Regions from separate parts of the Streptomyces sp. NPDC044571 genome, predicted to be linked through region 1. Evidence: riboswitches for the same ligand, from Rfam matches in the RefSeq annotation. Region 1 holds a riboswitch; each other region holds the start of a gene.

What was found. A riboswitch is a leader RNA that binds a small molecule or an ion and turns the genes downstream of it on or off. The one in region 1 is predicted to bind cobalamin.
Region 2: another riboswitch for cobalamin. It lies ahead of AB0B01_RS14580 (energy-coupling factor ABC transporter permease); the one in region 1 lies ahead of AB0B01_RS13895 (CbtB-domain containing protein).
Region 3: another riboswitch for cobalamin. It lies ahead of AB0B01_RS14925 (ribonucleoside-diphosphate reductase subunit alpha); the one in region 1 lies ahead of AB0B01_RS13895 (CbtB-domain containing protein).

The regions. Positions count from the first base shown of each region.
Region 1 is NZ_JBEZBN010000021.1:33,376-37,241, reverse strand. It holds gene AB0B01_RS13910 (class F sortase) at 1-407, opposite strand, end outside; gene AB0B01_RS13905 (hypothetical protein) at 639-884, opposite strand; gene AB0B01_RS13900 (CbtA family protein) at 906-1,661, opposite strand; gene AB0B01_RS13895 (CbtB-domain containing protein) at 1,686-1,901, opposite strand; cobalamin riboswitch at 1,939-2,090, opposite strand; gene AB0B01_RS13890 (histidine phosphatase family protein) at 2,090-2,566, shown strand; gene pucL (factor-independent urate hydroxylase) at 2,563-3,480, opposite strand; gene AB0B01_RS13880 (aspartate aminotransferase family protein) at 3,720-3,866, opposite strand, start outside.
Region 2 is NZ_JBEZBN010000022.1:87,607-91,472, forward strand. It holds gene AB0B01_RS14570 (hypothetical protein) at 1-390, shown strand, start outside; gene AB0B01_RS14575 (flavodoxin family protein) at 406-1,119, opposite strand; cobalamin riboswitch at 1,234-1,475, shown strand; gene AB0B01_RS14580 (energy-coupling factor ABC transporter permease) at 1,503-2,195, shown strand; gene AB0B01_RS14585 (energy-coupling factor ABC transporter substrate-binding protein) at 2,207-2,545, shown strand; gene cbiQ (cobalt ECF transporter T component CbiQ) at 2,549-3,298, shown strand; gene AB0B01_RS14595 (ATP-binding cassette domain-containing protein) at 3,295-3,866, shown strand, end outside.
Region 3 is NZ_JBEZBN010000023.1:64,055-67,920, forward strand. It holds gene AB0B01_RS14925 (ribonucleoside-diphosphate reductase subunit alpha) at 1-1,910, opposite strand, end outside; cobalamin riboswitch at 2,052-2,192, opposite strand; gene AB0B01_RS14930 (GNAT family N-acetyltransferase) at 2,255-2,752, opposite strand; gene AB0B01_RS14935 (YbdD/YjiX family protein) at 3,014-3,211, opposite strand; gene AB0B01_RS14940 (carbon starvation CstA family protein) at 3,208-3,866, opposite strand, start outside.

The DNA of each region.
Region 1 (3,866 bases):
CCGCGCCGCAGCTCGGCCAGGCGCAGGTCGTCGGCGGTGACCACGGAGGTGCCGGCGGAGCCGGGGGCCGGGCTGTCGGTGTCCCAGGCGGCCTCGTCCCCGTCGCCGGTCAGCGGCACGTCGACCCCCAGGCTCGGGATGTGGAGCCGCAGCGGCCGCACCGCCCGCAGCGGTGCGATGGCGGCGGCCCGCGCAGGCCGGGTTCCCTTGCCGGACGCTTGGTGCCCGGCATGCTCCAGCTGTGAGACGAGCCGCCGGTGCCCCGACAGGCCGAGCGCACGGGAGGGCAGCGCGTCGGCGGCGGTGACCGCGCTGGGCCGCGCCCCCTCGGTGCTGCGCAACATCCCTACGCCGCCGCAGAGCAGAGCCACTGTCAGCACGCCGACCACCACCTTGGCGCGGGCCATGGAAGTCCCTCCTGGTCCGATTCACCGGCACCGGCGGCCGGGTCTCCTGAGAGCAGTGGACCCCCTCGCTGCTCCCAGTACCGACTACAACGCGGGACACTGACGGCGCGTCACAGCCACTGCAGCACCAAAATCCGGGTGTCTTCGCAGCTGGCACCGGGTGCGCGGCCCGTATCCGAGGGCGCGTCGAACCCGCCACCGAACGAGTGAGCCACCCCTCACCCGGATGCGTCAGCTGACCACGAACACCACCGCCGCCGCCCCCATCAGGGCGGCGGCGAGGTGGATGGCCGGGTGGCCGTAGTCACCGGACCAGAGATGACGGGCCAGCCCGCCGAGGGCGGCCAGGGCCGTGATGACACCGATCTGCGCCAGCAGCGGCACGGCGGTGAACGGGGCCAGTGCCAGCAGGACGGAGTTCAGCCAGAACGGGACCGCGCCGGTCCAGCCGCGCCATTCCCAGATCGCCGTCTGCATGTACGAACCGGCCCCTCATCGTCAACTCGTCGGCTGGACAGCCTCCTTGGGTGCGGGGGACGGCGCAAGGGAGCGTTCGGCTAGATATCCGAAGGCGAGGCCGAAACTCGCCCACATCACGGTCTGGATGGCCAGGGTGGTGAGCCGGAACTGCCAGATGAGGGTGGCCGGGAAGTCCGCCGGAACCTCGTTGACGGCGGGCAGGGTCGCGTACGCGATGCCGACGGCCACCACGAAGGCGAGACCGGCGACGACGGAGGCGTTCCAGTTGCCGAATGAGGGCGCCAGGCGGCGGCCCAGGATGAGCGCACCCGAGCCGAGCAGCACGCTCAGGGCGATCATCAGGATGAAGAGGGTGGTCCGCTTGACGACGGTGTCGGGGTCGCCGACAGCGGGCGGGTTGGCGGGGTACTTGAGGAACGGGACCAGGTTGACGGTGACGAACAGGCCCGTGGAGACCAGGACGGCGGTGGCCCGCGGGCCGAACCGCCCGATGCGGCCCAGGGCGTAGCAGAAGACGAGCGCGGCGATGCCGCCGAGCGCGACCCCGTAGAGCAGGGTGCCGGTGGCGAGGCCGCCGGTGGCCTGGAGGGCCCGGCTGACCGGGGCCATCTCCTCGCCGTGGTCGTGGCCGGCCGAGGCCGCCTCCTCGATGGCGATGGCCGCGTCGACCTTGGACTCTCCGAGCAGGTACGCGACGAGGAAGGCGGCCACACCTGCGAACAGGCCGGCCAACATGCCCCGCACCAGCAGGGTGCGGGGTGAGATGGAGTTCATGTGAGGGCTGTCCTTGCCGCGGTGTCAGTGGCAGGGGAAGCCGAGGAGGTGGCGGCCGTCGTGCATCCACTCGTGGATGCCGTCGCCCTGGAAGATCGCGGTGGCGCCCTGCTCGGCGCCGACGAGGTAGAGCAGGACGAGCATGAGGACGCCGGCGAACAGCGCCCAGGGGGTCAGCGCGGAGAGCGAGATGGGGGCGACGGCGGATGCGCCCGTCGACGGCACGGCGGAGTGGGCCATGGCAGGACCTCCAGAGGGAACACGCGTCCCGGTCAGTGGTGCTCACAACGACGGTGGCGGGTCTGACTTCCCGTCCCTCGGGGCGGGTTCACAGTGGCGCGACCGTGCCGGGTTCTCACCGGACTTCCGTCATACCGTCGTCTTATTTGTGTTGTCGCGTGAGACCGTACCGCGTTTACGCTCCCCTTATGAAGAGGGCCGTTGTACGAGTTCAGTTCGTTGCACACCCGTTCGACGACTCGGCGCGGCAGGCGGTATTCGGCCGCGGTGCCGAATGTCCGGGTTACTCCGGCTTCCGCGGTCCGGACACCGGCGCCTGGGCGGGCCGCCCCCTGGACGAGGTCGCGGCCCAGGACCCGGCCGCCGTCCAACGCTGGCTGACGGACCCGGCGTACGCCCCGCCCGGCGGGGAGTCCCTCGACGCGCTCATCGCTCGGGTCGGCGCGGAGCTGGCCGGCCTGCCCGCAGGAACGCACCGGGTCCCGGTCGAGCAGGCCGTCGTACGGGCTGCGTCGGTGTATGCGCTGGAGCTGCCCCCGGCCGCCTTCTGGCGGCTCGACGTACGCCCGGACACCGTGACCACCCTCACCGGCCGGGCGGGCCGCTGGAACCTGCTGCTCGGAGCCCCTGTCGAAGAGCGGGGCGGTTCGGGGAGCAGGAGTTAGGCGACGATCCAGTCGCTCGTCGCGATCACCGGCTGGACCCCGTCGCGGTGGACGGTGCCCTCGATCAGGCCGTACATCCGGTCCGCCGCGAAGTACACCTCGTTGTCGTTCTTGAGGCCGAAGGGCTCCAGGTCGACGAGGAAGTGGTGCTTGTTGGGCAGGTTGAGGCGCACCTCGTTGACCTTGGGGCAGTTGTCGAGCACGCGCTCGGCCATCTGGTTCAGGGTCTGCTGCAGCGAGTACGAGTACGTCTCCGCGAAGGCCTCCAACATGTTCTTGCGGACCTTCTTGTACGACTGGTCCCAGTCGTACGCGGCGTCGTCGGCGGCCAGTGCCGAGTGCGCCCACCGCGCGGTGACCTTGGTCGCCAGGATGCGGTCGTACGCCTCCTGCAGCGTCGTGTACTTGTCCTTGATGTAGCCGTGGAACTCGGAGTTGGTCGAGTTCATCACCGTCAGGTCCTTCAGGCCCGAGATCACCTGGAGGCCCGTCGTCTCGCTGTAGGTGATCTGCGCGGTCCGGACCTCCTGGCCCTTGCGCACGAAGGAGTGCTGCTCCTTGCGCGTCGGGACCGGGATCCGCTCCCAGGCGAACTCCTCGATGCGGATCTGCGCCTCGCGGATCGGCGACTGCGAGGAGACGAAGTGCTTCGCGAGGAGGATGCCGAAGGCCTCGGGGGAGGCGATGCCGTGCTCCTTGCCGAAGGCGTACACCGTGTTCTTGGTGGTGTCGGTCGGCAGGCAGTTGGCGTTGTCGCCGGTCAGGTGGACGTCGCGGAACTCGCCGCGCAGCGCGACGGAGACGTTGAGGTCGCGGATCTCGTGCCAGGATCCGTCGTTGCCCTTGCGGGTCACCTTCACGATGCGGTTCTCGGCCTTGCCGTACTGGTTCTGGGCCAGGACGTGCTTGCTCATGCGCGGTCTTCCTTCGGGTACACGGAGTCCGGATGTCTGGATGTCTGGATCCCGTACGCCCGGCGTCCAGCGGTCAGCCCGCTCCCCGCCGTTCGGTCCCGGAGGACCGCCCCGGGACTGACGTGCATCCCGGTCCGTAGGTGCTCTGTCGGATTTCAGCACGTTCACGTGCTGGTCGGAATGGCGCAGATCCTCCGAGACAGGCAGCCACGGCTTGGGGGACCGTACGTCCGTGCAGGTCAGACCATGTGCGCGTCCGCGACCAGCAGGGCCTCGTCGAGGATGGCCAGCCCCTTGGCCACGTCCTCGGGGGCGATGGTGCAGGGCGGGGCGACGTGGATGCGGTTGCCGGCGGTCAGCGGCCACAGGCCGCCCTTCTTGCACGC
Region 2 (3,866 bases), on a different contig from region 1:
GTCGTCAACGCCCGCTGGGGCGGGCACTGCACGTACGACCGGATCGTCATCGACCTGCGGGGGCACGTCCCCCAGGTCGCCGTCACCCGCGTGCCGAAGCTGGTCCAGGACGGGTCCGGCAAGCCCGTACCCCTGGCCGGCACGCACTTCCTCCAGATCCGCCTGCATCCCGCCGAGGCGCACAACCGTGCCGGGCAGAGCGTCTACCACGGCCCGAAGCTCGTCACGATCCATCTGCCCCGGCTGAAGGGGCTCGCGCTGACCGGTGACTTCGAGGGGTACGTCACCTTCGGCGCAGCCTTCCGGGGCAAGCCGGCCTTCCGCACCTTCACGCTGCACGCGCCCGAGCGGTTCGTGCTGGACGTCGCCCACCGCAACACCTGCGGCTGACCGGCACCGGCGGCCTCAGCGGTGCTCGGGGTTCGGGAAGTCGAAGCGGCAGCCCGCGTCCCACTCCGAGCGCTGGTTGCCGTGGGCCGGGATCCCGCCCGCGCGTTTGAGCAGTGCGGCCAGGTGCATCAGGTTCCAGGACATGAAGGTCGTGTTCCTGTTGGTGAAGTCGTTCTCGGGGCCGCCCGATCCCGGGTCGAGATAGGAGGGTCCCGGCCCGGCCTCCCCGATCCAGCCCGCGTCCGCCTGCGGCGGGATGGCGTAGCCGAGGTGCTGGAGGCTGTAGAGGACGTTCATGGCGCAGTGCTTCACGCCGTCCTCGTTGCCGGTGATCAGGGCACCGCCGACCCGTCCGTAATAGGCGTACTGCCCCTGCTCGTTCAGGAGCGAGGAGCAGGCGTAGAGCCGCTCGACGACCTGCTTCATGACGGAGCTGTTGTCGCCGAGCCAGATCGGTCCGCACAGCACGAGGATGTCGGCGGCCATGATCTGGCTGTAGAGGACGGGCCACTGGTCGCTCTCCCAGCCGTGCTCGGTCATGTCCGGCCAGACGCCGGTCGCGATGTCGTGGTCGACGGCGCGGATCAGCGAAGTACGGGCGCCGGCCGCCTCCATGACGGCCCGGCTCCGGTCGATCAGCCCCTCGGTGTTGCTCGTCTCGGGGGAACGTTTGAGGGTGCAGTTCACGTAGACGGCGCTGAGGTCGGAGTAGTCGTAGTCGGCAGCCACGCCCCCAGCCTGGGCACGGGCGACCGGGGCCGCCACCGGGCCGCACCCGTGCGGGGGACGGGAGGCGGGGCGACGAAACGGAATCCCTCCGTCCTGTGGGCGGGTTTGGGCCGGGTTGTTACCGGTCCGTCCGGCCGACTAGGGTCAGCGGGCCTTGGTGTTCGGGAAACCGGTGGAAATCCGGTGCGGCCCTCGCCACTGTGAACGGGAAGTCCGGCTCCTCCCCCAGCCACCACTGGGGTGCCCCCAGCGGGAAGCCACTGGGCTGCGCGGGAGTCTTCGCACGGCCCGGGAAGGCGGAGCCCGGGCATCATCACCCGTGAGCCAGGAGACCGGCCGGGGCGCGTTGTCCATCCACGAGGTGCTGGAGAGGTCTCCCACTCATGCATATAGCCGAGGGCTTCCTGCCCCCGCTGCACGCGGTCGCCTGGGGCGCCGCGTCCGCTCCGTTCGTCGTCCACGGCGTACGCGCCCTCACCCGCGAGGTGAAGGCGAACCCGGAGAGCACGCTGCTGCTCGGAGCGTCCGGTGCGTTCACGTTCGTCCTGTCCGCCCTGAAGATCCCCTCGGTGACGGGAAGTTGCTCGCATCCCACCGGGACCGGGCTCGGGGCGATCCTGTTCCGGCCGCCGATCATGGCGGTGCTCGGCACGATCACCCTCCTCTTCCAGGCGCTGCTGCTGGCCCACGGCGGCCTGACCACACTCGGCGCGAACGTCTTCTCCATGGCCATCGCCGGCCCCTGGGCGGGCTACGGGGTCTACGTGCTGCTGCGGCGCTCCGGCGTCCCGCTGATGGTGACCGTCTTCTTCGGCGCCTTCTTCGCCGACCTGGTCACCTACTGCGTGACCTCCGTGCAGCTGGCCCTGGCCTTCCCGGACCCGGGCAGCGGCTTCCCGGGCGCGCTCCTGAAGTTCGGCGGCATCTTCGCGGTCACGCAGATCCCGCTGGCCGTCAGCGAGGGCCTGCTCACCGTCCTCGTGATGCGGCTGCTGATGCAGTCCAGCAAGTCGGACCTGGTCCGGCTGGGCGTGGCGAAGCTCACCGGTTCCACCGAGCAGAAGGCGGCCGTCTGATGAGCCGGAAGATGAGCCGCAACGCGAAGGTCAACGGCCTGCTGCTGCTCCTGGTGGCCGCGCTGGCCGTCCTGCCGATCGCCCTGGGCATGGGCGAGGGCAAGGAGGAGCCCTTCACCGGTGCGGACGCCCAGGCGGAGATGGCCATCACGGAGCTCAAGCCGGACTACGAGCCGTGGTTCTCGCCCCTGTACGAGCCCCCCTCCGGCGAGGTGGAGTCGGCGCTGTTCGCCCTGCAGGCCGCGCTGGGCGCGGGCGTGCTCGCGTACTACTTCGGGGTGCGCAAGGGCCGCCGCCAGGGGCTCGCCCAGGCGCGGGCCGAGGCCGGAGCAGAGTCGGCGGAGTCGTAGCCGGTGCTGCCGATCGACGTGGCGGCCCACAGCAGCCGCTGGCGAGGCCGCCATCCACTGGAGAAGGCCCTCCTGGGGCTCGGGCTCACGGTCACGGCCGTGTGCCTGCCGCCCTGGCCGGGCGGGCCCCTGACCGCCGCCGCAACGCTCGCGGTGCTCCTCGGCCCGGCTGGGGTGTCCGGCCGGCAGCTCTGGCGCGCCTTCCGGATTCCGCTGGGCTTCTGCTTCACGGGGGCGGTGCCCCTGCTGTTCGCGGTGGGCGGCCCGGCGGGGCTGCTCGCGCCGGCCCCGGACGGCCCGCGGCACGCCGCCGAGCTGCTGCTGCGTACCTCCGCGGCCTCCCTCGGGATACTGCTGTTCGCCTTCACCACCCCGGTCTCGGACGTCCTGCCCCGGCTGGTCCGGGCCGGGGTCCCGGCACCGGTGGTGGACGTGGCGCTGGTCATGTACCGGATCGGCTTCCTGCTGCTGGACTCCCTGGCCCAGGTGCGGCGCGCCCAGGCGGCCCGGCTGGGGCAGGCGGGGCGGGCGGCGGTGTGGCGCTCGCTCGCCGGGCTCGCCGCCACCTCGTTCGTACGGGCCTTCGACCGCGCGGCCCGGCTCCAGGTGGGCCTGGCCGGGCGGGGCTACGACGGCGCGCTGCGGGTGCTCGTACCCGAGGCGGCCGTGTCCTGGCGGTTCCTGGCGGCGTCCGGAGCCCTGCTCGCCGCCCTGATCACGCTGACCCTCACCCTGAAGGGGCTCTACCTGTGAACCCGTTGGTGGAACTGTCCGGCGCCGGCTATGCGTACGAGGACGGCCCGGCGGTCCTGTCCGGCGTGGACTTCGCCATCGCCGAGGGCCGGGCGCTGGTCCTGCTCGGCCGCAACGGCAGCGGGAAGACCACACTGATGCGGCTGCTGAGCGGGGGCCTTCGTCCGGCGCCGGGCGAACTGCGCCTGGGCGGGCGCGCGGTGGCCCACGACCGCGCCGGGCTGACCCGGCTGCGCTCCGCCGTCCAGCTGGTCGTGCAGGACCCGGACGACCAGCTGTTCGCGGCCTCGGTCGAACAAGACGTGTCCTTCGGTCCGATGAACCTGGGCCTACCGCTGCCGGAGGTCCGGGAGCGGGTGGACGCGGCGCTCGCGGCGCTGGACATCACCGCCCTGCGGGAGCGCCCCACGCATCTGCTGTCCTACGGGCAGCGCAAGCGCGCGGCGATCGCCGGCGCGGTGGCGATGGCCCCGCGGGTGCTGATCCTGGACGAGCCGACGGCCGGCCTCGACCCGGACGGACAGGAACGCCTCCTGGACGTCCTGGCGGGTCTGCGGGCACAGGGCAC
Region 3 (3,866 bases), on a different contig from region 1:
TTGAACAGGTTGGACACCTGAGGCTCGATGCACTCGTACACGCCGGCGATCGAGGCGATCGTCGCCGTCGGGGCGATGGCGAGGAGCAGCGAGTTGCGCATACCGGTGGTCGCGATGCGGGCGCGCAGCGCGTCCCAGCGCTCCGGCCAGCTGAGCTCGACGTCGTAGTGGTCGGGGTGCAGCACGCCCTGGGCGGTACGGGTCTGCTCCCAGGCCGGGAGCGTGCCGTGCCGCTCGGCCAGGTCGGCGGAGGCCTCGTAGGCCGCCAGCATGATCCGCTCGGCGATCTTCGTGGAGAGCGCCTTGGCCTCGGCGGAGTCGAAGGGCAGGCGCAGCTTGAAGAAGACGTCCTGCAGACCCATCGCACCCAGGCCCACCGGACGCCACTTGGCGTTGGAGCGGCCGGCCTGCTCGGTCGGGTAGAAGTTGATGTCCACGACGCGGTCGAGGAAGGTCACGGCGGTGCGGACCGTCTCGTCGAGGCGCTCCCAGTCCATCTCACCCGTCCCGGGGAGCACGAAGGCGCCGAGGTTGACCGAGCCGAGGTTGCACACGGCGGTCTCGCCGTCGTTGGTGACCTCGATGATCTCGGTGCACAGGTTCGAGGAGTGGACCACAGTGCCGGGCAGGGCGGTCTGGTTCGCGGTCCGGTTGGAGGCGTCCTTGAACGTCATCCAGCCCTGGCCGGTCTGCGCGAGGGTGCGCATCATGCGGCCGTACAGGTCGCGGGCCGGCATGGTCTTCTTCGCGAGGCCCGCCGCCTCGGCCTTGCGGTAGGCGGCGTCGAAATCGTCGCCGTACAGGTCGACGAGCTCGGGCACGTCGGCCGGGGAGAACAGCGACCAGTCGGCGTCGGCGTTCACGCGCCGCATGAACTCGTCCGGCACCCAGTGCGCCAGGTTGAGGTTGTGCGTTCGGCGCTGGTCCTCGCCGGTGTTGTCGCGCAGCTCCAGGAACTCCTCGATGTCCGCGTGCCAGGTCTCCAGGTAGACGGCGGCGGCGCCCTTGCGGCGGCCGCCCTGGTTCACGGCGGCGACGGAGGCGTCGAGGGTCTTCAGGAACGGCACGATGCCGTTGGAGTGGCCGTTGGTGCCGCGGATCAGTGAACCGCGGGCGCGGATGCGGGAGTACGAGAGGCCGATGCCGCCGGCGTGCTTGGAGAGGCGGGCGACCTGGTGGTAGCGGTCGTAGATCGAGTCGAGCTCGTCCAGCGGGGAGTCCAGCAGGTAGCAGGAGGACATCTGCGGGTGCCGGGTGCCGGAGTTGAAGAGCGTGGGGGAGGACGGCAGGTAGTCCAGGCGGCTCATCAACCGGTAGAGCGAGGCCACTTCCTCGACGGCCTGGACGCTGTCGTTCTCGGCGAGGCCGCAGGCCACGCGCAGCATGAAGTGCTGCGGCGTCTCGACGACCTGGCGGGTGATCGGGTGGCGCAGCAGGTAGCGGCTGTGCAGGGTGCGCAGGCCGAAGAAGCCGAAGCGGTCGTCGGCGCCCTCGGCGAGGCTGTGCTCGACCAGCGCGTCGAGGCGGCTCGCGTGCAGCGCCACGAACCGGGCCGTGCGGTCGGCGATCAGGCCCTCGCGGTGGCCGACCGCGACGGAGGCGGAGAAGGAGGTGGCCCCCTGGCCGGCGGCCTCGTCCGCGACGGCCATCGTCAGCAGCCGGGCGGCGAGCCGGGAGTACGCCGGGTCCTCGGAGATCAGCCCGGCGGCGGCTTCGGTGGCCAGCGCGCGCAGTTCGGCCTCGTCGGCGGCGGAGCTGCGTCCGCGCAGCGCGGCGGCGGCGACCCGGCCGGGGTCGGTGTCGGGGAGGTCGGCCGTCAGCTCGGTGAGGGTACGCAGCAGCGCGGCCCCCGGACCCTCGGTCTCGGGGTGGTCGGACTCGGCGCGCGGTGCGGAAGGCGCGATGGTCACGGGGAGCTCTCCCTCGCTCGGCCCGGTCAACGGCGGGTCGGGGCAGGGGGAAGCGCGTGCGGGCAGGGCAAGGAGCGCGCAGGCCGCATGGCGTCCACCGGCCCAACCGCGAGGCCCGGACGAATCGGCACCCGGTTCGGTCGAGCCGGGCGCACTGTCGGCAGGTCCTCGGACTTGCGGTAGCACCGTGGGTGTACGTCATACCGTTGCGGGACAGTTCCGGATTCGCACCGGATTCCCCTGCGGCGACAGCGAGCACGAGCATACATGTGGGGGGCCGTTGCTGCGTGCACCCCCACATGTTGTGTCGGCGCTGGTCGTGTTGGTGCTTGCTGAGCGTGGCGTCACAGCTCCAGCCGGTAGGTGAGCAGCCTCAGCGCGGGGATCGGCGACCAGTCCCGCTCGGGAGTCCGCACGAAGCCCAGGCGCGTGTAGAGCCGCTGGGCGCCCCGCATGGCCGGCTGGGTGGACAGGACCAGGGCCGTGACCCCGTCGACGGCCCGGGCCCGCTCGATGCAGGCCCGTACGAGAGCCTCCCCGACGCCCTTCCCGCGGGCTGCGGCAGCCACCGCCAGCATCCGGAATTCGGCCTCGTCCGGTCCGGCGATGTCGGCGAGCGGGCTGCCGGGCGCGGCGAAGGTCACCCCGCCGAGGAGCTCCCCGTCCTGGACGGCGACGAGGATCTCGCCGTCGCCGGCTCGGCCCGCGACATCGCGCAGGACGTTCAGGTAGGTGTCGTCGTCGTTCAGGTCGAGCAGCCCGTCCCCGGTGTAAGCCAGCCCGGTGATCCGACCCAGCCGCTCGTACTCGGCGGGTGCGGCCCTGCGTATCTCGAAGTCCATGCGGTCGAGTGTGCAGTACGGCTGTCGGCGCCCGGCGCCATCGTCGGAGACAGCACCGTCGAAGAAGGCGAGCGAGGCATCACCGTGATGACCGACCGGCCCCACATGCTGACCGAGGAATTCGAAACTCTCGCCCGGATAGGCGCCCGCGAGATCGAAGGACTGCGGCTGGAATTCAGTGAGGGGAAGCCGGGGGTGGGGTGCGCTGAGCACGCCGAAGGGCCCCGCCGGTGCGGCGGGGCCCTTCGTGCGGATACCGGCTCAGCAGCAGCGGAAGCCCTCGCGGGGGTCGCCCTCGCGCGCGTCGGTGCGGGCGCGTTCGAAGGCGCGCCGGGTCATGACCTCGGCGTCCGGCTCGTGCGAGCGGGCGTGGGCGACGTACCGGTCGTAGGCCGCCTCACCCGAGAACTCCCGTACGAAGAACCGCGCCTTCGCCAGCGCCCCGCGGACGCCGCTCACGCCACCGGCTCCTTGGCGCGGCCGCCGCCCGAGTCGAGGCCGGCGGCGGCGAGCTCGGCCCGCTCCTCGGCCGTCGCGATCAGCCCGGCCGGAGCGATGATCTTCGACTCGGTCCACGGGACCTCGGACAGCGTGGCCGACTCCGGCGCGCGGACTGCCTTCAGGCAGGTCCGGGCCGCGTCCAGCAGGACGATGATGATCAGGAGGGCGAAGAGCGCCGACAGCACGCCGTCGACCGTGGCGTTGGTGACCACGGTGTGCATCTCGTCCATGTTCTTGGCGGGCTTGAGCACCTTCCCGGCGTCGATGCCCTGCTGGTACTTGTCGCGCTGCGCGAAGAAGCCGATCTTGACGTCGTCGGAGAAAACCTTCTGGTAGCTCGCGGTGAGGGTGACGGCCACGTCCCAGGCCAGCGGAACCCCGGTCACCCAGACCCACTTGAGCCGACCCGACTTCACCAGCAGGGTCGTGCAGACGGCCAGGGCCACCGCGGCGAGGAGCTGGTTCGCGATGCCGAACAGCGGGAACAGCTGGTTGATGCCGCCCAGCGGGTCCTTGACGCCGACCCACAGGAAGTAGCCCCAGCCGCCGACCACGACCGCGCTGGCCAGCCACACACCGGGCTTCCAGCTCACGTTCCTGAAGGACTTGTGCA